3 regions of the Nocardia sp. 852002-20019_SCH5090214 genome follow, and region 1 is predicted to be linked to each of the others. Evidence: riboswitches for the same ligand, from Rfam matches in the RefSeq annotation. Region 1 holds a riboswitch; each other region holds the start of a gene.
What was found. A riboswitch is a leader RNA that binds a small molecule or an ion and turns the genes downstream of it on or off. The one in region 1 is predicted to bind S-adenosylmethionine.
Positions count from the first base shown of each region.

Region 1 (7,328 bases):
GCCAGCGGCGGTGGGCACGCTCCGGATCGGGGGATACGAAGTTGGAGACCAGAATTCCGCGCAAGGTGTCCATCGCGGTATAGGCGAAGTCCCGAACTTCCTTGCGCCGCAATTCGTCCGGGACCAATTGCGATACCGCCATCAGGACGGCGTTGTTGACGAACGGCTCGACCTTCTCGGCCTCGGCGGCCAGCACCGGATCGGTGCGCCCGGCCACCCACAGCTCCATGGCCGCGATGAACAGTGGTCCTTGATGCAGCTCCCACATCGCGTCGAGGGTGGCGCCGATCGGATCGTCGCCGGCGCGCAACCGGCCCAGCTCCTTCATCGCGGCCTCGGTGCGCCGCTGCGCCAGATGCGAGATGGCGGCCACCACCAGATCCGTCTTGGAACCGAAATGGTGCACCTGAGCGCCGCGAGTGACCCCGGCCCGTTCCGCGACGCGCGGCGTCGTGGTGCCCGCATAGCCGTATTCGACCAGGCAATCGATGGTCGCGTCGAGCAGCCGCACCCGCATCTCACTGCTGCGCTGCTCCTGCGTACGACGCGGCGGCTTACCGACGACAGATCTGGCCATTCGGAAATCCTACACTTACATACACACGTGCATGAAACTCACTCGGGCTCGTGCGCCGCACGGCCGCGCTGGATCGCGGCCAGCACCACACGCACGCCGGCGCCGATGAGCGCCAGATCGGCCAGGATCTGCACAGTCACCATGACGCGGGCGGCCTGCGAGGTCGCAGCGATATCGCCGAAACCGACCGTCCCCAGCACGGTCACCGTGAAGTAGAGGGAATCGACCCGGGTCAGCAGGATCGTGAAACTGTCCGGCGCGGCCGACGACATCAACACATACGTCGTGGCGAATACGAGAATGAACACCACCGCGATCATGGTCAGCGCCTCGGCTCCGCGGAGTCCGGGATAGGGCGCGGCGACGATCCGCGTGGCCTGCCGCACGATGAGCACGACGACCAACACCAGACCACCACACAGGCCCAGTAGCGGGCCGAGCTTGTCCAGATGATGAAAGGGCAGGACGAAATACAGCGCGACGAGCACGATCGTCGTCACCGCGGTTCGGGCGGCGGCATACAACGCCGCCCGCCGCCGCGCACCGTCACCGCCGCTCCACTGTTCCTGCGGATCCATCCTGACCTCCCGGTCGAGTTCTGCCGCCTGCTCGGGATCACTCAACCACGCCGGAGGGTCGCACAAGGGGAGGTTGCCCGGCGTTCTCCCGGTCGGCTACAGGCGAGGAGCGACCGGTTCACGGCGTCGCGCCACGCGGCGAGACGACCACACGGTGATGGTGTACAGCACCACCCCTGCGACGGCGAGGCCCGCGCCCACGACGGCGGGCGCGGTGTAACCGAGGCCCGCCGCGATCACGAGGCCGCCCAGCCAGGCGCCGGCGGCGTTGGCGATGTTCAGGGCGGCGTGGTTGAGGGCGGCGGCGAGGGTTTGGGCGTCGTGGGCGACGTCCATCAGGCGGGTTTGCAGGCCGGGCGCCAGTGCGGCTCCGGAAGCGCCGACCAGGAAGGCGCCCGCGGCGGCGGTGAACGGATTGTGTGCTGCCGCAACGAAAGCCGCGAGAATCACGACCATCGCGATCAGCGCGACGAACACCGAGCGGTCCACGCCGCGGTCGGCGAGGACGCCGCCGCCGATGTTGCCCGCGACCATGCCCAGGCCGAACAGTGCCAGCACGATCGGCACGAGGCCCTGACCCATGCCGGCGACATCGGTGAGGGTCGAGGTGATGTAGGTGTACACCGCGAACATGCCGCCGAAGCCGACCGCGCCGACCAGCAGGGTCAGCAGGACCTGGGGGCGGCGCAGGGCGGTCAGTTCGGTGCGCGGATCGGTCACCCGCACGCCGTGCAGATCGGGCACGAAGCGGGTGATCGCGAAGACCGTGGCGAGCCCGATGACGGCGACGACCACGTAGGCGTCACGCCAGCCGAGCCCCTGCCCGAGCCAGGTGGCCGCGGGGACGCCCACCACATTGGCGGCACTCAGGCCCAGCATCACCGCGGCGACGGCCTTGGCCCGCTGCCCCACCGGCGCCAGCGAGGCGGCGGCCAGCGAGGCGACACCGAAGTAGGCGCCGTGCGGCAGACCGGCGACGAAACGCGCGGCGACCAACGCCGGGAACGCCGGGGCCAGCACCGAGGCGATATTTCCGACGGTGAACGCGATCATCAAGCCGATCAGCAGGCGCTTACGCGGCATGCGGGCGCACAGTGCCGCGATCACGGGCGCGCCGACCACCACGCCCAGCGCGTACGCCGAGACGGCATGTCCGCCGGTGGGCTCGGAAACATGCAGATCCGCGGCGATGTCGGGCAGCAGTCCCATGGTGACGAATTCGGTGGTGCCGATCCCGAAACCGCCGAGCGCCAGCGCGAGCATCGCCGGAACATGCCATCCGGTGCGGACGGAAGTCTCCGGCGCCGAGCCGAGCGCCGCACGGGACGACGCGTCACTCGCACACGGCGCCGAGGGGAAGTCGACGGGAGGTGCGGTACGCACGTGAGCTGAGTCGGCCACGGGTGTGGCCAACACGCGCGGCCGTCGCGGTGATACCGGCGGCCGGGGTGATTCGACTCACCGGAACCGGCTTCCGCTCGCCGGCGCCGTCCGAGGAGCATCGAAATCGTTGCGGGACAACGGCTCTCGCCGCATCGGAGGCCGCGCCCGGCGCGCTGTCGGATACCTCACACGCCGCGCGATCGGGTGCGGAAAGCAATTCGGGCACCCGCGGCCACCGGGATCGGTGGGGGCGGGTGCCCGGATATGTCTACCGGCCGCGCCGGATTCCGGCCGGTCGTGAGCGTTCAGCTCAGTTCGCGCGCCAGGTTGGCGTCGAGCACACCGAGGAATTCCTCGGTGGTCAGGTAGCCCTGGTTGCCGCCGACCAGCAGCGCCAGATCCTTGGTCATCTGGCCGCTCTCGACGGTCTTGATCACGACGTCCTCGAGGGTCTGCGCGAAGCCGATGACCTCGGGGGTGTTGTCCAGCTTGCCGCGATGCGCCAGACCCCGCGTCCACGCGAAGATCGAGGCGATCGGGTTCGTGGAGGTGGGCTTGCCCTGCTGGTGCTGCCGGAAGTGGCGGGTCACCGTGCCGTGCGCGGCCTCGGCCTCACAGGTGCGGCCGTCCGGGGTGAGCAGCACCGAGGTCATCAGGCCCAGCGAGCCGAAGCCCTGCGCCACGGTGTCGGACTGCACGTCGCCGTCGTAGTTCTTGCAGGCCCAGACGTAGCCGCCTTCCCACTTGAGCGCGGAGGCGACCATATCGTCGATCAGCCGGTGCTCGTAGGTCAGTCCGGCGGCCTCGAACTCTTCCTTGAACTCGGTCTCGAAGATCTCCTGGAAGGTGTCCTTGAACATGCCGTCGTAGGCCTTCAGGATGGTGTTCTTCGTCGACATGTAGACCGGGTAGTTCTGCTGCAGGCCGTAGTTCAGCGACGCCCGCGCGAAGTCCTCGATCGACTTCTTGAAGTTGTACATACCCATGACGACGCCGCCGTCCTCGGGCATCTTCACCACTTCGTGGACGATCGGCTCGGAGCCGTCCTCCGGGGTGAACTGAATCGTGACGGTGCCGGCCTGATGCACCTTGAAGTCGGTGGCGCGGTACTGGTCACCGAAGGCGTGACGGCCGATGATGATCGGCTTGGTCCAGCCGGGCACCAGGCGCGGAACGTTGGAGATGATGATCGGCGCGCGGAAAATGGTGCCGCCGAGGATGTTACGAATCGTGCCGTTCGGCGAACGCCACATCTTCTTGAGACCGAATTCCTCGACACGTGCCTCGTCGGGGGTGATGGTGGCGCATTTGACGCCGACGCCGTGTTTCTTGATGGCGTTGGCCGCGTCAACGGTCACCTGGTCATCGGTCTTGTCGCGAGTTTCGATGCCGAGGTCGTAGTACTCGAGGTTCACATCGAGGTACGGATGGATCAGCTTGTCCTTGATGAACTGCCAGATGATCCGGGTCATCTCGTCGCCGTCGAGTTCGACGACGGTCCCTTCAACCTTGATCTTGGACATGGATCTTCGTGTCCTCCTAAGGAAGGTGTGCTCCCATTGCACGGCCAGGCGAGCACGCTTGTGAGCGGACCCCAGCTGTTCAACAGACAACGTATACGCCCCGCGTTGTCCACGAGACGCCTGGTGCTAAACAAGACAAGCGTACTGGTGCGCTGGGTCTCACTGACAGGGGCGGTCCCATTGCGAGCTACCCACGTCACACCGGCCCGATGTCCGGTCGCCAGGGAAACGGACATACACCGCGAACATCCGCCTCGAATCGGGCGAGCCCAACCCTCGCCCCCGCCGTGACCGATTGTTACCATCCACGGCAGGTCATGAGTGCCAGCGCCAAGCCCCGGCTCGCTGGCCGGCAACCCTCCAGTTGCGGTGGGGTGCTCCGGGTGATTGACCGGGCTCTCGAAAGCCGAGGGCAAGCGCGACTGTCAGGAGCAACAAGTGAGTGAGTCCACCGTGCCCATCGTCGACAAGTGCGTGGAGGCGGCGGAGCGGCGCAGGCGTATCGCTACCATCGGGGATGTGTGTGCCCCAGCCCTCCGTACCGCCTCGACCACGCGTGCGCTCTCGCCGTGCGCCGACCCGGCGGCCTCCGGCGCCGTGTTCCGGCAGGTCCGCGGGCCGATGCAAATCCTGGGACTCGACGGCACGGGAGTAGACGGCCTGGCACGGCTCGACGTGGTGACGGCACGGTGACCGTGAGTATCGAATCGAGCACGTCACGCCCGGGCGCAACGACACTGCTACCACCCGCGGACGGCACGGTGGGCATCATCGGCATCGGCGATGTCCGCGTCGAGAACGGGGCGGTCGTCCCCGGTGTCGAACTGGCCGTGCAGCGCTGGGGCGAACTGGCCCCCGGCCTGGACAACGTGGTGCTGGTCGAGCACGCATTGACCGGAGATTCGCACGTCTGCGGACAGCCCGACGAACTGCATGCCCTTCCGGGCTGGTGGGACGGACTGGTCGGACCGGGCGCCGCATTGGACACCGATCGCTGGTGCGTGATCGCGACCAACGTTCTGGGTGGTTGCCAGGGCAGCACCGGCCCCTCGTCCCTCGCGCCCGACGGAAAGCCTTGGGGCGCACGGTTTCCGGAGATTTCGATTCGTGACCAGGTGAGCGCCGAAGTGGTGCTGCTGGACCTGCTCGGCATCTCCCGCATCGCCGCGGTGGTCGGCGGTTCGATGGGCGGCATGCGAGTGCTGGAATGGATGGTCGGCTATCCCGATCGCGTCGACGCGGCCCTGGTGCTGGCGGTCGGCGCCCGCGCCACCGCGGATCAGATCGGCACCCAGACCACCCAGATCGCCGCGATCACCTCGGATCCGGACTGGCAGGACGGCAATTATCACGACACCGGCCGCCGCCCGCAGGCCGGGCTGGGCATCGCGCGCCGGATCGCGCATCTGACCTACCGCACCGAATTCGAACTCGACCATCGGTTCGCCAACACCGCCCAGGGTGACGAAAACCCTTGGGACGGTGGCCGTTACGCGGTGCAGAGTTATCTGGAACATCAGGCCGACAAGCTGGTCGCGCGGTTCGACGCGGCCACCTACGTGCTGCTGACCGAGGCCATGAACCGGCACGACGTCGGGCGCGGACGCGGCGGTATCGAGGCCGCGCTGGCCGCCACCCCGGTGCCCTGCGTGGTCGGCGGCGTGGACTCGGACCGGTTGTATCCGTTGCGGACTCAGCAGGAACTGGCCGATCTCCTGCCCGGCTGCAAGGGCCTGGAAGTCGTGCATTCGCGCGACGGCCACGACGGTTTCCTCACCGAGACCGAGGCGATCGGCAAATTGCTGGAGCAGACGATGGAGTTGGCGCGCGCCGCGCAGGACGCCCGCGCGTCCTGAGTTCAGCCGACGCCGAGGCTGCTGATGGTGACCGCCAGCACGATGATCGCGCCGCCCAGCACGGTGTAGGCGCCGATGTCGAACGGGCGGCTGCGCACCGCCAGCAGCCCCACCCGGGCCGTCGGCAGGCACAACCGGAACACCGCCGCCAGCAGGGTCGCCCCGCCGATGAAGAACGCGCCGCGCCGCCACCGGTCCTGGGCCACGAAGACCACCGCGACCAGCAGCACCACCACGACCAGCAACATCGGCAGATGAACCTGGAAGAAGCGGCTCGCCGGGCTGGAATGCTGTGGGTGGGTGGTCGGCACGTCGGTCACGGCTGCGATTCTCGCATGTCCGGTCGTGCCGCCCCCGGGAGCGGGGGCGGGCCCGGTCACGACGGCCACCGGATGCGGCCGCCGCGACCGAGCTGCGATCAGACGCCGAACGGTGCGGCGTAGCGGATACGGCCCGCCGGGAGCGGATGGTCCGCGTCGAGTGCGAGGGCCATCAGCGCGTCATCGGGGACATCGATGCTCAGATCGATGCCGTATCGGCTTGCCCGCCGGAAACCGAACCGCGGGTAGTACTCGGGGTGGCCGAGCACTGTGACGAAATGCTCGCCGCGGTCGGCAGCGGCCCGCAGTGCGGCACGAACGGCCGCCGCCCCGGCACCGGTGCCTTGATACTCGGGCAGTACGGCGCACGGTCCCAGGCACAGCGCCGGGATATCGCCGATATGACAACGAGTCAGCAGCGCATAGCCGACGACTGCGTCGTCCGGTCCGGTCGCCACGATCGACAGGCCGTCGATCCAGGCCGGGTCGGCGCGTAGCGCCTCGACGAGGTCGGCCTCGTCGGGCCGGTCGAATGCGGCGGTAGTGACCGCGTGGACGGCGGGGATGTCGGCGGCGGTTTCGGCGCGCGTGATCCAGGTTCGAATAGTCAATGCTACGAATCCGTTTCGTATCGATCGGGTGATGAGTCGACGCGGCTGCGCGAGCGGGCGCTCGGCGCAATCGCGGACGAGATCAGGCCGACGCGCGGAAGGGGCCCTGGGGAAGGTGTCCGGCACCTGCGCGCACGGCGGCCTCACGCACAGTCATCGATCCACCTCCCGGGAGCTCATCGATACCGAGGCGATCGCGGCATCGTCGAAACGGATCGGCCGTCGCCATACGGCCGCCGATCACGGTAACAGAGGCCGGGCTGCGAGGCGTACCACTTATCCGGGACGGGTACCGTCTCGGTGTGCTCAAGCTGGTGTTCTTCGAACCGCGTATCCCACCGAATACGGGCAATGCGATCCGTTTGGCGGCCGGCACGGGATGCGAACTGCATCTGATCGAGCCGCTCGGATTCGATCTGTCGGAGCCGAAGCTGCGCCGCGCCGGACTGGACTACCACGATCTCGCGGTGGTCACCGTGC
Region 1 is NZ_LZMK01000286.1:1,104-8,431, reverse strand. It holds gene A5780_RS22495 (TetR/AcrR family transcriptional regulator) at 1-577, opposite strand, end outside; gene A5780_RS22490 (potassium channel family protein) at 616-1,200, opposite strand; gene A5780_RS22485 (MFS transporter) at 1,252-2,538, opposite strand; gene A5780_RS22480 (NADP-dependent isocitrate dehydrogenase) at 2,844-4,061, opposite strand; SAM riboswitch class IV at 4,375-4,486, shown strand; gene A5780_RS22475 (hypothetical protein) at 4,500-4,754, shown strand; gene A5780_RS22470 (homoserine O-acetyltransferase) at 4,757-5,917, shown strand; gene A5780_RS22465 (DUF3017 domain-containing protein) at 5,920-6,165, opposite strand; gene A5780_RS22460 (GNAT family N-acetyltransferase) at 6,336-6,848, opposite strand; gene A5780_RS22455 (tRNA (cytidine(34)-2'-O)-methyltransferase) at 7,151-7,328, shown strand, end outside.

Region 2 (7,328 bases), on a different contig from region 1:
TGGTGCGTCCCCGCCACTGCGGTCGTTCCATGAATCCCGGCAGCTGGCCGGGACGCTGCACGCGCACCACATCGGCGCCCAGATCGGCCAGCAGCAGTGCCGCGTGCGGGCCGGGGCCGATTCCGGCCAGCTCCAGAACCTTGATGCCCGCGAGTGGGCCCTGTCCGGTGGTGGTGGATGAAGTGCTCACGCCCTACCTCGGTTCGTCGTCGATCCTGCGACCGGCGGCGCGCGCCGGTGTTGACACTACGACAATAAGCGGTGGATGTGACGCACGGCATCCGGGTGCGGTGTGCGTGGCTATTCGATGATCCGCAGCGGTCGCGTCCGGTCCGGGGGCTGGTTCCGTTTCGGCGGCTGGGGCAGTTCCGAGCGGCGCAGCCGCAGCGTCGGCGGTTCGGTGCGCGGAATCGGCAGCGTCGGCACGGGATCCTCGGCCGAACGCACCTTCATCGGCAGCCGGTAGCAGGCGCGGGCGTTGTCCTCGAGCACCCGGTACATATCCGCGCCGACGGCCCGGCCGATGATCTCGATATCGGCATCGCGGAACGGCCGTCCGGCCCGATTGCCCGGCAGATCGGAGCCGAACATCAGCGCACCGGGATTGACCGCGTGCACCCGTCGCATCGCCGATTCCACATCCATCGACACCCGACCGAATCCGGAGGCTTTCACCCGGGCCCCGCGATCGACCAGATTCAGCAGATAGGGCAGGCACTCGTCGGACATGCCCATGTGGTCGATGCTCAGCGCCGGCAGTTTGGAGATGACCGGTTCCAGCGAGCCCAGCATGGATCCGTCGATGTAGAGCTCGACATGCCAGCCGGCGAGTTCGTAGGCGCGCACGGCCTGCATGGTCAGCGTGACGATGTCGACCGCGGCGCGCTTGAGATTGAACCGGATGGCCCGCACCCCGGCCCGGTCCAGTTCGATGATCTGCTCGTCGGTGACGTCCGAAGGCAGATTGATCACGCCGACCCAGTTCGGCCCGAGTTCGGCCAGTGCGGCGATCATGAACGTCGAGTCGGTGCCCTGGAAGGACGCACTCACCACCGCACCACCGTCGACATCGAAGTGCGCCATGCGCTTTCGATAGTCGGCGATGGTGTACGGCTCCGGCAGGTAGCCCTGATTCTCGACCAGCGGATACCGCGGGTCGATGATGTGAACGTGTGAATCGAACACGTGATCAGCATGCCTCAGGTCGGTGACGAATGCGGATCCGGCGTGGTGTTCAGACCTTGTGCGGCTCGCTCGCGCGCAGCATGTCCTCGCGTTCGACGACCTTGACCCGCTCGCGGCCCTCGGGCTCGCCGAGCGAGCGCTCGTGGGCGTCGAGGCGGTACCAGCCGGCCCAGGTGGTGAACGGAATGCCCTTGTCCTCGAGGAACTTCGTCACGGCCTCGGGATCGGGTTCGGCGGCCGGGGTGAAGGAGGCGGCGTCGTCGAGCAGGCAGGCGATGGTCTCGTTGGCGTCGCCCTTGGTGTGGCCGATCAGGCCGACCGGGCCGCGCTTGATCCAGCCGGTGACGTAGGTCTGCGGCAGGTAGCGGGCGGTGCCGTCGGCGCCCTCGTCGAGGAGCACGCGACCGGCCTCGTTCGGCACGGTGCCGGCCTGGTCGTCGAACGGCAGCTGCGGGATGTTCTGCGACAGGTAGCCGACGGCGCGGTACACGGCCTGGACGTCCCAGTCCTTGTAGGTTCCGGTGCCCTTGACGTTGCCGGTGCCGTCGAGGGTGGTGCGCTCGGTGCGCAGGCCGACCACCTTGCCGTCCTCGCCGATCAGTTCGGCCGGGGATTCGAAGAAGTGCAGGAACAGCTTGTGCGGGCGGTCGCCGACGTCGCGAATGGCCCACTGCTCGAGGGTGTTGCAGACCATGTCGACCTGCTTGGAGTGGCGGCGCGCGGCTTCCGAGCCCTCGTCGTAGTCGATGTCCTCGGGATCGACGATCACCTCGATATTCGGCGAGTGATCGAGTTCGCGCAGTTCCAGCGGGGTGAACTTGGCCTGGGCGGGACCGCGGCGGCCGAAGACGTGCACCTCGACGGCCTTGTTGTTGCGCAGGCCCTCGTAGACGTTCGGCGGAATCTCGGTGGGCAGCAGTTCCTCACCGGTCTTGGCGAGCACGCGGGCCACGTCGAGCGCCACATTGCCCACACCCAGGACGGCGACCTTCTCCGCGTCGAGCGGCCAGGTGCGCGGCACGTCCGGGTGGCCGTCGTACCAGGACACGAAGTCGGCGGCGCCGTAGCTGCCGTCCAGTTCGATACCCGGGACGCCCAGGGCGCGGTCGGCGTTGGCGCCGGTGGAGAAGATCACCGCGTCGTAGAAGCGGCGCAGGTCCTCGAGGTCGATGTCGCTGCCGTAGTCGATATTGCCGAGCAGGCGGACCTGCGGCTTGTCGAGCACCTTGTGCAGCGCGGTGATGATGCCCTTGATGCGCGGGTGGTCGGGTGCGACGCCGTAGCGGATCAGACCGAACGGGGCCGGCATGCGCTCGTAGAGGTCGATACTCGCCTCCACGTCGGACTTCATCAGCGCGTCGGCGGCGTAGATTCCGGCCGGTCCGGCACCGACGATCGCGATGCGCAGGGGGCGGTCGCCCGCGCCGCTATTCGTTCCAGCGTGTTCGGTCATTTCTACGCGCACCCTTTGGTCGAAAACTCTCGTCTTGTCAGCCGTCCTTCTTAGCTTAGGCTAAGTTGACGTGCGGGCCGGGCGCCTGCCCGACTGCTCCGCCGATGCTGCCTCGTTGCCGCGCGGAGCTCTCCCGATCCGTGCACCGGATGTGGCCGGAGTTCTGGTGATTCTATCGGTGGCACACACCGCCGCTATTCCCGGTATCCGCGCGAAAATGCGGGCGTGATCTTCGACACTTGGACCCGCCGGGGATGATGCAGGGCATGAATGATCCGGCTACCTCGATCGATCAGCGCGACACGACGCGGTCGGCGAAGCCGTTCCTGATCGCCGCGGCCATCGCCGTCCTGGCGGTGCTCGCCGTCGTCATCCTCGGAATCACCCGCCCGGCTGAGAACAATCTCACAGATCCGGATCGGGTCGCCATCGCGGCGCGCAACTTCGCCACGGCGAGAAGCGATTCCGACGCCGACCGGCGCAAGACCACCGAATGCACCGGGTTCGACGAGAAGAAGTCGCCGCTGGGCGCCGACTCGGCGGGCAAGAAGGTGGAGATCGCCGGAGTCGACGCGGTGCACATCGACGGCGACCGCGCGACGGCGTCGGTGACCAGCCGGATCGACGGTCGCCAGTCCGCGGCGAACTGGAATTTCAGTCGCGAGAACGGCACCTGGCTGGTGTGCGTCAACCCCTGAGCCGCCGCTGTCCATGTTTGACAATCGGGCCTGTGACCAGGCATTCTCGGTTCAGGTCATGAGTACCAGCGGTAAGCCCCGGCTCGCTGGTCGGCAACCCTCCTCCGCGGTGGGGTGCTCCGGGTGACGACCTGGCCGCGGTCCGACCGGACGCGGCAAGTGCGGATTCCGTAGGAGGTTCGACAAGTGAGCTACGCCGGTGACATCACGCCCGGGCAGGCGTGGGAGTTGTTGCGCGACAATCCGGATGCGGTGCTGGTGGATGTGCGCACCGAGGCCGAATGGCGGTTCGTCGGAGTGCCCGACACCACCTCGATCGAGCGGCCGACCGCCCTCATCGAATGGGTCGACGGCACCGGCGCACCCAACCCCGTATTCGTGGAGCAGTTGAAGCAGGTGCTGGCCGATCGCGCGGGCGACAGCGATGCCCCGGTGATCTTCCTGTGCCGGTCCGGGCAGCGTTCGATCGGTGCGGCCACGGCGGCGACGGCGGCCGGTTTCGCGCCCTCCTACAACGTGCTCGAGGGTTTCGAGGGTCCGCTGGATGCCGAGGGGCATCGCGGCGGCACCGGTTGGCGCGCACTCGGCCTGCCGTGGCGGCAGTCGTGAGCGGATCTGTTGTGCGGCAATTCTTTTCGTGGAGGCAGTCATGATCACCGGCGGTGCATTCGATCGGCCGCTGCCCGAGGGGGTGGGACCGGCGACCCTGGGCGTGCGCGGCGGGCTGCGCCGCTCCGGGTTCGAGGAGACCTCCGAGGCGCTGTATCTGTCGTCCGGATTCGTCTACGAGAGCGCCGAGGCGGCCGAAGCGGCCTTCACCGGCGATATCGAGCATTTCGTCTATTCGCGCTACGGCAATCCGACGGTCGCGATGTTCGAGGAGCGGATGCGGCTGCTCGAGGGCGCCGAGGCGTGCTTCGCCACCGCCAGCGGCATGTCCGCGGTGTTCACCGCGCTGGCCGCGCTGCTCGGGCAGGGAGACCGGCTGGTGGCCGCGCGCAGCCTGTTCGGTTCCTGTTTCGTGGTGTGCAACGAGATCCTGCCGCGCTGGGGCGTGGAGACCGTCTTCGTCGACGGTGAGGATCTCGACCAGTGGGAGCAGGCGCTCTCGCAGCCGACGGCCGCGGTGTTCTTCGAAACTCCCTCGAATCCGATGCAGACCCTCGTCGACGTGCGGCGGGTGAGCGAACTGGCCCATGCCGCCGGCGCGAAGGTCGTGCTGGACAACGTGTTCGCGACGCCGCTGCTGCAGCGCAGTCTCGACCTCGGCGCCGATGTGGTGGTCTACTCGGGCACCAAGCACATCGACGGACAGGGTCGCGTCCTCGGCGGTGCGATCCTCGGCACGAGCGACTACATCAACGGGCCGGTCAAGAATCTGATGCGCCACACCGGCCCGGCGCTGAGTCCGTTCAACGCCTGGACCCTGCTGAAGGGACTGGAGACGATGCCGCTGCGGGTGCGTCAGTCGACGCAGTCCGCGCTGGCCGTCGCCGAGTTCCTGGAACAGCATCCGGGCGTGGCCTGGACGAAGTACCCGTTCCTCGCCTCGCATCCGCAGCACGAGCTGGCGACCGCGCAGATGTCCGGCGGCGGCACCGTGGTGACCTTCGAACTCGCCGCGGGCCCCGACGAGGGCAAGAAGCGGGCCTTCGAGGTGCTGAACCGGCTGCGCATCGTCGACATCTCCAACAACCTCGGCGACGCCAAGACCCTGGTCACGCATCCGGCGACCACCACGCATCGTGCGATGGGTCCGGAAGGCCGTGCGGCGGTGGGACTCACCGACGGGGTGCTGCGCATTTCGATCGGTCTCGAGGATGTGGAGGATCTGCTCGGTGATCTGGAGCAGGCGCTGAGCTGACCGCCGGGCGTTGACAGTATGCTGTCAATCATGACAGCATACTGTCATGACTCAGACGGTTCATGTGGCGGTGTACGACACGTTCGCGGATTGGGAGCCGAGCTACGTGACGGCCGGCATCAATCGCCCGTTGATGCAGCGCGAGCCGGGAAGCCGGCAGATTCGCACGGTCGGCGCCACCTCCGCGCCGGTCACCTCGATGGGCGGGTTGCGCGTGGTTCCCGATCTCACTCTGGACCAGCTCTCCCCGGCCGACAGCGCGATGCTGATCCTGCCCGGCGCCGACATCTGGGAGGACGGGCAGCTGGCGCGGTTCGCCCAGGCTGCAGAGGACTTCCTGAAGGCCGGCGTACCGGTCGCGGCGATCTGCGGTGCGACCTACGGCCTGGCGAAACAGGGCCTGCTCGATGCTCGTCCGCACACCGGCAACGCGGCGGACAATCTCGCCTCGACCGGATATTCGGGAGCGCACCACTATGTGGACGAGCCGGCGGTGACCGACGGCGATCTGATCACCGCGAGCGGCATCGCACCGATCGACTTCGCACGCCACATCTTCGCGCGGCTGGATCTGTTCGAGCCGGCCGTCCTGGATGCGTGGTATCGGCTCTACGCGGACCGGGATCCGAGCGGGTTCTTCGCCCTGCAGGCCGCGGCGGTCGAGCCGGCATGAGCCGCGGTGACGCCGAACTGTTCTCCGCGGCGGCGATCACGACCTTCAAGCTGAACGGCCAATTCCTCACGATCGCAGAGGAATTGGCGAAACCGGCGGAGATCACCGCGGCCTGGTGGCAGGTGCTGGGTGCGGTGCTGCACGAACCGCTGCCGGTATCGGGGATCGCGCGGGAGATGGGTATCACCCGCCAGAGCGTGCAGCGCATCGCGGATCTACTGGTGGGCAAGGGATTGGCCGAATACCGGCCGAATCCGTCGCATCGCCGCGCGAAGCTGGTGGCGATCACCGATGCGGGCTACGCTGCCGTCCGCCGGATCACCCCGAAGCATGCTGTCATGGCGAAACAGCTTGCGCGACAATTGGGTTCGCAGCGTTTCGCCGAAGTGGTGGATGCGCTGGGTGATCTGTCGGCCGCGCTGGAGGCGCTGGAAGCCGGGGAGCGCGGCGGAAGTCCGGACTGATGGGTTCCTGCGCCGGAAAGTACCGTGCCGGCGGACCTCCGGTGCGCCGGCCCGACTTTCCCGCTCAGGCCGCGAACGGATTCTCGGTGCGGCCCACGAGATCGGCCACCGAATCGATCACCAGCGTCGGCCGGTACGGGAACTGTTCCATCGACGCCCGGGTGGAGATCCCCGAGGTCACCAGGACCGTGCGCATGCCCGCCTCGAGTCCGGCGATCACATCGGTGTCCATCCGGTCACCGATCATCACCGCCGACTGCGAATGCGCGCCGATCTGCCGCAGCGCCGAGCGCATCATCAGCGGATTCGGTTTCCCCACGTAGTACGGGTCGCGCCCGGTCGCCCGGGTGATCAGCGCGGCCACGGAACCGGTCGCGGGCAGCACGCCCTCACGGGAGGGCCCGGTGGGGTCGGGATTGGTGGCGATGAACCGGGCGCCGCGTTCGACCAGCCGGATCGCGGTGGTGATCGCCTCGAACGAATAGGTTCGCGTCTCACCGAGGACGACGTAATCAGGATCGCTGTCGGTCAGCACGTAGCCGATCTCGTGCAGGGCGGTCGTCAATCCCGATTCGCCCACCACGTATGCCGTCCCGCCGGGACGCTGCTCGTTCAGGAAGGTGGCCGTCGCGGTTGCCGAGGTCCAGATCGAGGACGCCGGAATGTCCAGCCCGATCCGGCGCAGGCGGGCCTGCAGATCGCGCGGGGTGCGGATGGAATTGTTGGTCAGGACCAGGTACGGAATCTCACGCTCGGTCAGCTCCGTCAGGAACGCATCGGCGCCGGGAATGAGGTGGTCCTCGTGCACCAGCACGCCGTCCATATCGGTCAGGTAGGACAGAATCGGTTCGCTGTCGGCAGTCACGAGCCAATTGTGGGCTATCGGCGGTAGCGATGTGATGTTCCGGTAGGTCGTACGCGCGGCGGCCGCGGAATTCGCTCTGGTTATGGTCGAATGCGACCGCAGCTTGCCGCGCTGTGGACAGTCGGG
Region 2 is NZ_LZMK01000030.1:30,332-37,659, forward strand. It holds gene A5780_RS04050 (CaiB/BaiF CoA-transferase family protein) at 1-190, opposite strand, end outside; gene A5780_RS04055 (amidohydrolase) at 301-1,185, opposite strand; gene A5780_RS04060 (FAD-dependent oxidoreductase) at 1,235-2,638, opposite strand; gene A5780_RS04065 (hypothetical protein) at 2,905-3,336, shown strand; SAM riboswitch class IV at 3,391-3,504, shown strand; gene A5780_RS04070 (rhodanese-like domain-containing protein) at 3,523-3,945, shown strand; gene A5780_RS04075 (O-succinylhomoserine sulfhydrylase) at 3,986-5,200, shown strand; gene A5780_RS04080 (type 1 glutamine amidotransferase family protein) at 5,247-5,873, shown strand; gene A5780_RS04085 (MarR family winged helix-turn-helix transcriptional regulator) at 5,870-6,337, shown strand; gene A5780_RS04090 (HAD-IIA family hydrolase) at 6,402-7,160, opposite strand.
Region 2: linked by a shared signal. The riboswitch ahead of A5780_RS04070 (rhodanese-like domain-containing protein) and the one ahead of A5780_RS22475 (hypothetical protein) in region 1 are both predicted to bind S-adenosylmethionine.

Region 3 (7,328 bases), on a different contig from region 1:
TCACGGCCGGGCCGACGGCATCCATCACGTGGTCGGCATGGCCCTCCAGCAGCGTGCCGAGCATGAGCAGCCGGTCCAGTGCCTCGCGCTGCGGCGGTGGCTGGGTGGCGCGCAGCAGGCCGAGGATGCCGCGATCGGCCGGATCGTCGCTGACACCGTTGTCGCGCCGGCGGCGTAACTCCTCCATCAGCCGGGTCAGCACCTCGTTCACCGATTCGTCGCCGACGGCGCCGAGAGTGTCGACGTTGCTCTTCATGTAGTCGCCCAGCCAGGGCGCCGAGGAGAACTGCACCCGATGCGTCACCTCGTGCAGGCACACCCACAGCCGGAAGTCGCTGGGCGAGACGCCGAGCGCGCGTTCCACCGCCATGATGTTGGGGGCGACCAGCAACAGGGTGCCGTCCGGCCCGCTGAACGGGTCGTATTGGCCGAGGATCGCGGTGGACAGGAAGGCCAGCATCGCCCCGGCCTGAACACCGGCCGGTTTCCCGGCGAAACGGCCGCGCTCGTCGTCGGCGGACCCGGTGAGTTCGGACATGGATTCGGCGGCCGCGCGGATCCAGCCGCGGCGATCGACGATCGTGGCCTGCGGAACGGGCTGGTCGTCGAGGAGCAGACTCACCTCGCGCACCGGGCCCTCGGCCCGCACGGACGCCTCGGACAGTTCCTGGACGACCTGTTCGGCCGAATACCGCGTGGTGCGGGGACCGGACGGCACGACGGCGCTACCGGCGCGTGCGGCCAGCTGCCAATCGACCGAGCCGGCCAGCACCGAGCGCTTCGCGGCCGAGTTCGTCGCCACCTCCACGGGTTCGCGACCGGCGACCGCGGCATCGTCGGCGGTACGGCCATCGGCGGGGTCACCGGATCCGGTCATCGCATTTCCACCCGTCAGGAGCATCCACAGTTGCGAAGCGTGGTGGCGACGGCGTCCAATGCCGGACGGCTGGCCTCGGGGGGCCGATCGTTCGACATCAGCGCGAAGGTCATGACCCGGCCGTCGCGATCCAACACATATCCAGCCAACGCGCTCGACACGGACAGAGTTCCGGTCTTGGCGCGCACCCAGCCCGCTCCGGAGCGTTCGGGGCCGCCGTCGACGAACCGCACGGCCAGCGATCCGGTACCGCCGGCGACCGGCAGATAGTCCAGCAGCGGCGCCAGCGGAGAGGCGACCGCGGCGGTGTCACCGGTGTCGACGACCGAGGGCGCGGCGGTCCCGCCCGGATCCGCACCGCCCGGCTGCGCGGACGCGGCCGACTCGGCGATGATCCGGTCGAGCAATCGCGCCGGAACCCGGTCGTCGGTGGACAGTCCGCTGTTGTCGATCTGGGTGACGCCCGCGGTGTCGAAACCCGCCGCCTTCAACGCCGTCAAGGTGGCGGAGGCGGCACCGGCGAACGACTGCTCACCACCGGTCGCCGCGGCGATCTCCCGGCCGATCGTCTCGGCGAGCACATCGTCGGAGTGAATCATCATGTCCCGCAACCGGTCTCGCAGCTGCGCGGATTCCACGTGGGCCAGTTCGGCGGCGCCGGGCGCGGCCTTGCCGAGCCGTACCTTCGCGGGGTCGGCGCCCAGCTCCAGCGCCAGCCGGCGACCCGCGTCCAAGGCGGGAGTGGCCGAACGCGGCGAATATTCGACCAGCGGGTCGAGGCGACCGCCATCGATCATCACCGGTTCGATCGGCGCCCATGAACCGCCCGCGATATCGGCCGGATCCCAGCCGGCCGGTGAGGTCGGGCCGGAATACAGCGAGGTGTCGACGACGACCGTGTCGACCGGATGGCCGGCGGCACGAATCTGGGCCACCAGATCCGACAACTTCGGCCCGTCCGGGTAGTACCCCTTGCCGTCGGCCTGCGCGGTCAGGGTGGGATCGCCGGCGCCGACCAGCACCACCTCACCGGGCGCCGAGCCGGCCACCACCCGGGTGGTGAGCCGATGATCCGGCGGCAGGACCAGCAGGGCCGCCGCCGTGGTCATGACCTTGAGGGTGGACGCCGGGATCATCGGCTTGTCCGGATCGGCGCTCCACAGCGTGGCGCGGGTGTCGGGGTCGGAGATCGATCCGGCGAAATTGCCCAGGTCCGGACTGGTCGCCACATGGGACAGGGCATCGGCCAGGCCCTGGCGGCTGGGTTCGGGCGCATTCGCCGAGGCGGGATTCAGCTGCGGAAAAGGCTTCACGGGGGCCGGGGGTGCGGCTATCGTCAAACCCCCGTGCCGGAATTCCTCGGTCCACGGGCGCACCGTCACCAGGGCGACCGTGGCCACGACGACGGCGACAACGGTTGCGACCAGCACCGCGACCCACATATTGCGGCGTCGGCGAGCGGCCAGCCCACCGATGTTCTTCCTACCTCGACCTACCACGTGACAGCTGTCTCCCTATTCACCCGTGTGAGGCGGACGCTCCCTGCCGCACCCATGCGCGCATCGACCACACTATCCTCACCTCGCCGGCGTTCCACCGAACGAGCTGGCGAGTCGGCAGCCCACCGAACCGGTCGGCGAGTCGGCCGCGGCACACGCCGGCGAGCAGCCGTACCGCATCAACGCATACGCATCGGACGAAGGAGATGACGTGGAGTTCGACGTCACCATCGAGATCCCCAAGGGGCAGCGCAACAAGTACGAGGTCGACCACGAGACGGGTCGGGTGCGGCTGGACCGCTACCTCTACACCCCGATGGTCTACCCGGCCGACTACGGCTACATCGAGAACACCCTGGGCTCCGACGGCGACCCGCTGGACTGCCTGGTGCTGCTGCCCGAGTCGGTGTTCCCCGGCGTGATCGTCGAGGCCCGTCCGGTGGGTGTGCTGCTGATGAGCGACGAGGCCGGCGGCGACGAGAAGGTTGTCGCGGTTCCGTCCGGTGACAAGCGCTGGGATCACATCCAGGATGTCAACGACATCCCGGAGTTCGAGCGCAAGGCCATCGAGCACTTCTTCGAGCACTACAAGGACCTCGAGCCCGGCAAGTGGGTCAAGGTCGACGGCTGGGACGGCCGGGCCAAGGCCGAGACTCTCGCCGATGAGGCGTTCAAGCGGCTGCAGGAGCAGGGCGGGCACTGAGTGCCGCCGGCGACCCGTGCCGCCGGGCCGCCGGGCATCCCTACCGAGCGAGGGCGCTCGCGGGCGTATGCGTCCCGCGGGCGCCCTCGCCGATTCGGCAGCCGTGTCGGCAGGCCGCCGGCTCGAGCGCTACTTGCCCTGGAACTTCGGCTTGCGCTTCTCGAAGACGGCCTGGATCGCCTCGGTCAGATCCTCCGAGGGCAGGAAGGCCGCGTTCCACGCCGACACGTACCGCAGCCCGTCGGCCACCTTGCCGGCCTTGGGCTGATCGAGCACGTCCTTGATGCCCTGCACGACCAGCGGCGGGTTCGCGGCGATCTCCTCCGCCAGCGTGTGCGCGGCGGCCAGTACCGCCTCCTGGTCGGGGTAGACGTCGTTGATCAGGCCGATCTTCTCCGCGCGCGCGGCGTCGATGTCCTTGCCGGTGTAGGCGAGCTCGCGCACATGGCCCTCGCCGATGATGCCCGGCAACCGGTGCAGCGACCCGATGTCGGCGACGATGGCGACCTTGGCCTCGCGCAGGCTGAAGCTGGCCTCCGCGCTGGCCAGGCGGATATCCGCGGCGGCGATCAGATCGAGTCCGCCGCCCACGCACCAGCCGGAGATCGCGGCGATCACGGGTTTGCGGCAGTCGGCGACCGCGGTCACCGAGGCCTGCATGCGCCGGATCTCGTAGAGGAAATCGGTGCGCGGTGCGGCCAGGGCCTTCTCGGCCAGCAGCGGACCGAAGGTCGGGCTCATCGCGGGCAGATCGAGACCGTAGGAGAAGTGCTTACCGGAACCGGTGAGCACGATCGCGCGGATCTCCGGATCGGCGTCCAGCTCGCCGAAGATCAGCGGCAACTCACTCCAGAAATCCGGGCCCATGGCATTGCCCTTGCCGGGTCCGGTCAGCGTCACTCGCGCGACGTGACCGGTGCGCTCGACGTCGAAAGCCTTCCAATCACTCATTCGTACAGCGTATCGGGGCAGTTCGGCGGCACCGGGACAGCGGTCGGGATTGCGGGAGAGCGGGCAGGACGTAGGTTGGAAGCGTGAGCAGTTCCCAGCGACCCGACGCCGAGCTGGCCGATCTCGAACCCGAGCGACTCCGACCTCAGCACGACGGCATCACCGCAGCGCAGTACCGAGCCGCCATGCGCCACTACCCCGCAGGAGTGACGATTGTCACCCTGAGCCGGCCGGAACGCCCGGTGGGATTCACCGCCACCTCCTTCGCCTCGCTGTCGCTGGATCCGCCGTTGATCTCGTTCAACATCGCGCACACCTCCTCGTCCATCGACGCGATGACCGAGGCCGATTCGGTCGTCGTGCACTTCCTCGGCGAACATCAACAGCATCTGGCACAGCGGTTTTCGCGTGCCGCCGAACAGCGTTTCGCCGACCCGGAGTTGTGGTCGACGCTCGACACGGGCGAGCCGGTGCTGCACGGCACCCCGATCTGGGTGCGCGCCACGGTGCACCGGCTGATCCCGATCGGCGACCACACCCTGGTCGTCGGACTGGTCACCCGCGTACACGACGACACCGGCGGCGAACCGATGCGCAACCCGCTGCTGTACTACAACGGCACCTATCATCGCCCGGCCGGATTGGACTGAGCCACAAGCTGTTTCACGCATGTCGCGATTGCGGCGCGGCGCGGCGCACCTTCTCGCCGGATGCCGGCGCTTGACAATGCCCGGCGAATTCTGCCAATCTCGGCTCAGGTCACGAGTACCAGCGTCAAGCCCCGGCTAGCTGGTCGGCAACCCTCCTCCGCGGTGGGGTGCTCCGGGTGACGACCTGGCCGCTGCTCGATCGAGCACGGCAAGCGCGGACTCCGATCACCCTCCACATCCGGAGTCCCTGAACAAAGGGATCGTCCCGATGCGTACTGCTGTCTCGACAATTGCCGCCGCCACCGCCGAAACGGTTGTCCCGGAACAGGTTTGCTCTCACCGAGGCTGCGCCTCCCGCTCCGGCGCCGCCTGCACCTGCTCGGCGCCGGACTGCGCCGGCAATGCCACCCGTTCCTGCCGCACCGGTGAACCGATCGCGCGCGTCTCCGGGTGCGATCTACGAGTTCCGTTGGTACAGGGCGGTTTCCGTACCTACGCGAACTTCGACTACGCCGCCAGCGCGCCCGCCCTGGCCCAGGTCACCGACCGTGTGAACGAGCTGCTCCCCTCTTACGCCAGCGTGCACCGCGGCGCCGGATACGCCTCCCGCATCAGCACCGACTGCTACGAGGCGGCACGGGTTTCGGTCGCCCGGGCGGTGAACTGCGCCGACGACCAGGTCGTGGTGTTCACCCGCAACACCACCGACTCCTTGAATCTGCTGGCCTGCTGCGTTCCCGGCGACACCGTGGTGCTCGATATCGAGCACCACGCGAACTTCCTGCCCTGGACGCGCCGCGGCCGCCGGGTGGTCCCCGCCGCCGAGACGATCGCGGAGACGCTGCACCGGATCGAGGCCGAGCTGTGCGCCGAACCGGCTGCGCTGCTTGCGATTACGGGGGCGTCGAATGTGACCGGCGAGGTGCTGCCGCTGGCGGAACCGACCGCACTCGCCCATCGCCACGGCGCCCGCATCCTGGTCGATGCAGCGCAGCTGGCCCCGCACCGCCGAATCGACCTGCAGGCGTTCGCGGAATCCGGCGGAACCGGCATCGACTATCTGGCCTTCTCCGGGCACAAGCTGTACGCGCCCTTCGGCGCCGGTGTGCTGGTGGGTCGGCGGGACTGGCTGGACGCGGCCCCGCCATATCTGGCGGGCGGCGGAGCGGTCACCGCCGTCACCACCGAACAGGCGCACTGGGCGCCCGCACCGCAGCGGCACGAGGCGGGATCACCGAACGTCTTGGGCGCGGCGGCCGTCGCGGCGGCCTGCGAAACGTTGAGCGCCCTCGACGAACAAGCCGTGGTCGAGCACGAACACCACCTGATTCGCCGCCTGCGCGACGGACTGGAAACCGTTGCGGGAGTGCGGCAATTGCGAATCTTCTCCGACAGCGCCGACAGTGTGGGCATCGTGGCGTTCACCGTCGACGGGTTCGAGCCCGGCCGCGTCGCGGCGTATCTGTCGGCCGAATTCGGCATCGGCGTCCGCGACGGGCGATTCTGCGCTCATCCACTGTTGCAGCGGCTGGGCGTCGACGGCGCGGTGCGCGCAAGCGTCGGCCTGGGCACGTCGGTCGCGGATGTCGATCGACTGCTCGAGGCGCTGCGTCGATTGGTTCGAGACGGCGCTGCGTGGAACTACACGTATGCGGGCGGACAGTGGTCGCCTCTGCCGGAGACCCGGCCGGGTTTGACCGAGGCGGCGCACGGCGCGGCGCCGTGCACCCTCTGATCCAGCGCGATCCGATTCACGGCACCAGGTAGCGGGCGGCCAATTCCTCGATCAGCGGATCGCCGTCGGGAACGGACTCGATGGCCTCGAGGTCCTTCTCGATCGCGATCTGGCGCGGGTCGTCCTGCTCGGGGTCCGGCGCGCCGTCCTCGTTCAATTGGCGCAGCATCTTCTCGCGCACCCGAGCCTTCAGTGAATCAGCGATTTCCTGGGTCATACTTCCAGCATGCCCGCCTAGACCGGGGCCAACCAGGTACCCCAGGGGGTGTTGCGGGCGACGGTGAACACCACGAGCAGCCCGATCAACCACCATTGCGCCTGGCCACGAAGGGTAAAGGGAAAGGCGGTGTCGGCTCTGCCGTGCCAGCGGCCCAGGGCCCACCGTCCCCACCACAATGCGAGGGTGAGCAGCAGCGGAAGCACGAAGACATTGCTGTGCAGCGCGTCGAGCACCCGGCCTTCGGTGAGATTGTGCACAGCACGCAATCCACCGCATCCCGGGCACCACCATCCGGTCAGCGCATAGAACGGACAGATCCCGTACGCCCCCTGGCTGTGCGGATCGCGGAAGTGCAGCACCGTAGCCGCGGCGACCACCGCACCGGCCGCCAGCAGCGGCCCGCCCTGAGTGCGCCATCCGGTGCGCGGCACCGACCGTTCGCCGGGCAGCTCGCGCGCGATATCCACAGTGTTCACGGTAATCGGCGGCACGGGTGAGCCGCCAGCCGTCGCCCCACCGCCGGATGTCGGTTCAGGCCGGTTGGGCGAATCGCAGGATGTTGCCGAACGGGTCGGTCACGGCGAAACCCCGGCCGCCGGGGCCGTCGTCCGGGCGCCCGGGTTTGGCGTACCGGTATTCCGCCGCGGCCAACTCGGATTGCCAGGCGTCGATATCGTCCACAGCGATCCACAC
Region 3 is NZ_LZMK01000193.1:21,315-28,642, reverse strand. It holds gene A5780_RS15565 (zinc-dependent metalloprotease) at 1-877, opposite strand, end outside; gene A5780_RS15560 (D-alanyl-D-alanine carboxypeptidase/D-alanyl-D-alanine-endopeptidase) at 892-2,319, opposite strand; gene ppa (inorganic diphosphatase) at 2,588-3,079, shown strand; gene A5780_RS15550 (crotonase/enoyl-CoA hydratase family protein) at 3,209-4,030, opposite strand; gene A5780_RS15545 (flavin reductase family protein) at 4,216-4,680, shown strand; SAM riboswitch class IV at 4,788-4,901, shown strand; gene A5780_RS15540 (aminotransferase class V-fold PLP-dependent enzyme) at 4,949-6,415, shown strand; gene A5780_RS15535 (hypothetical protein) at 6,432-6,620, opposite strand; gene A5780_RS15530 (DUF2752 domain-containing protein) at 6,650-7,102, opposite strand; gene A5780_RS15525 (glyoxalase superfamily protein) at 7,167-7,328, opposite strand, start outside.
Region 3: linked by a shared signal. The riboswitch ahead of A5780_RS15540 (aminotransferase class V-fold PLP-dependent enzyme) and the one ahead of A5780_RS22475 (hypothetical protein) in region 1 are both predicted to bind S-adenosylmethionine.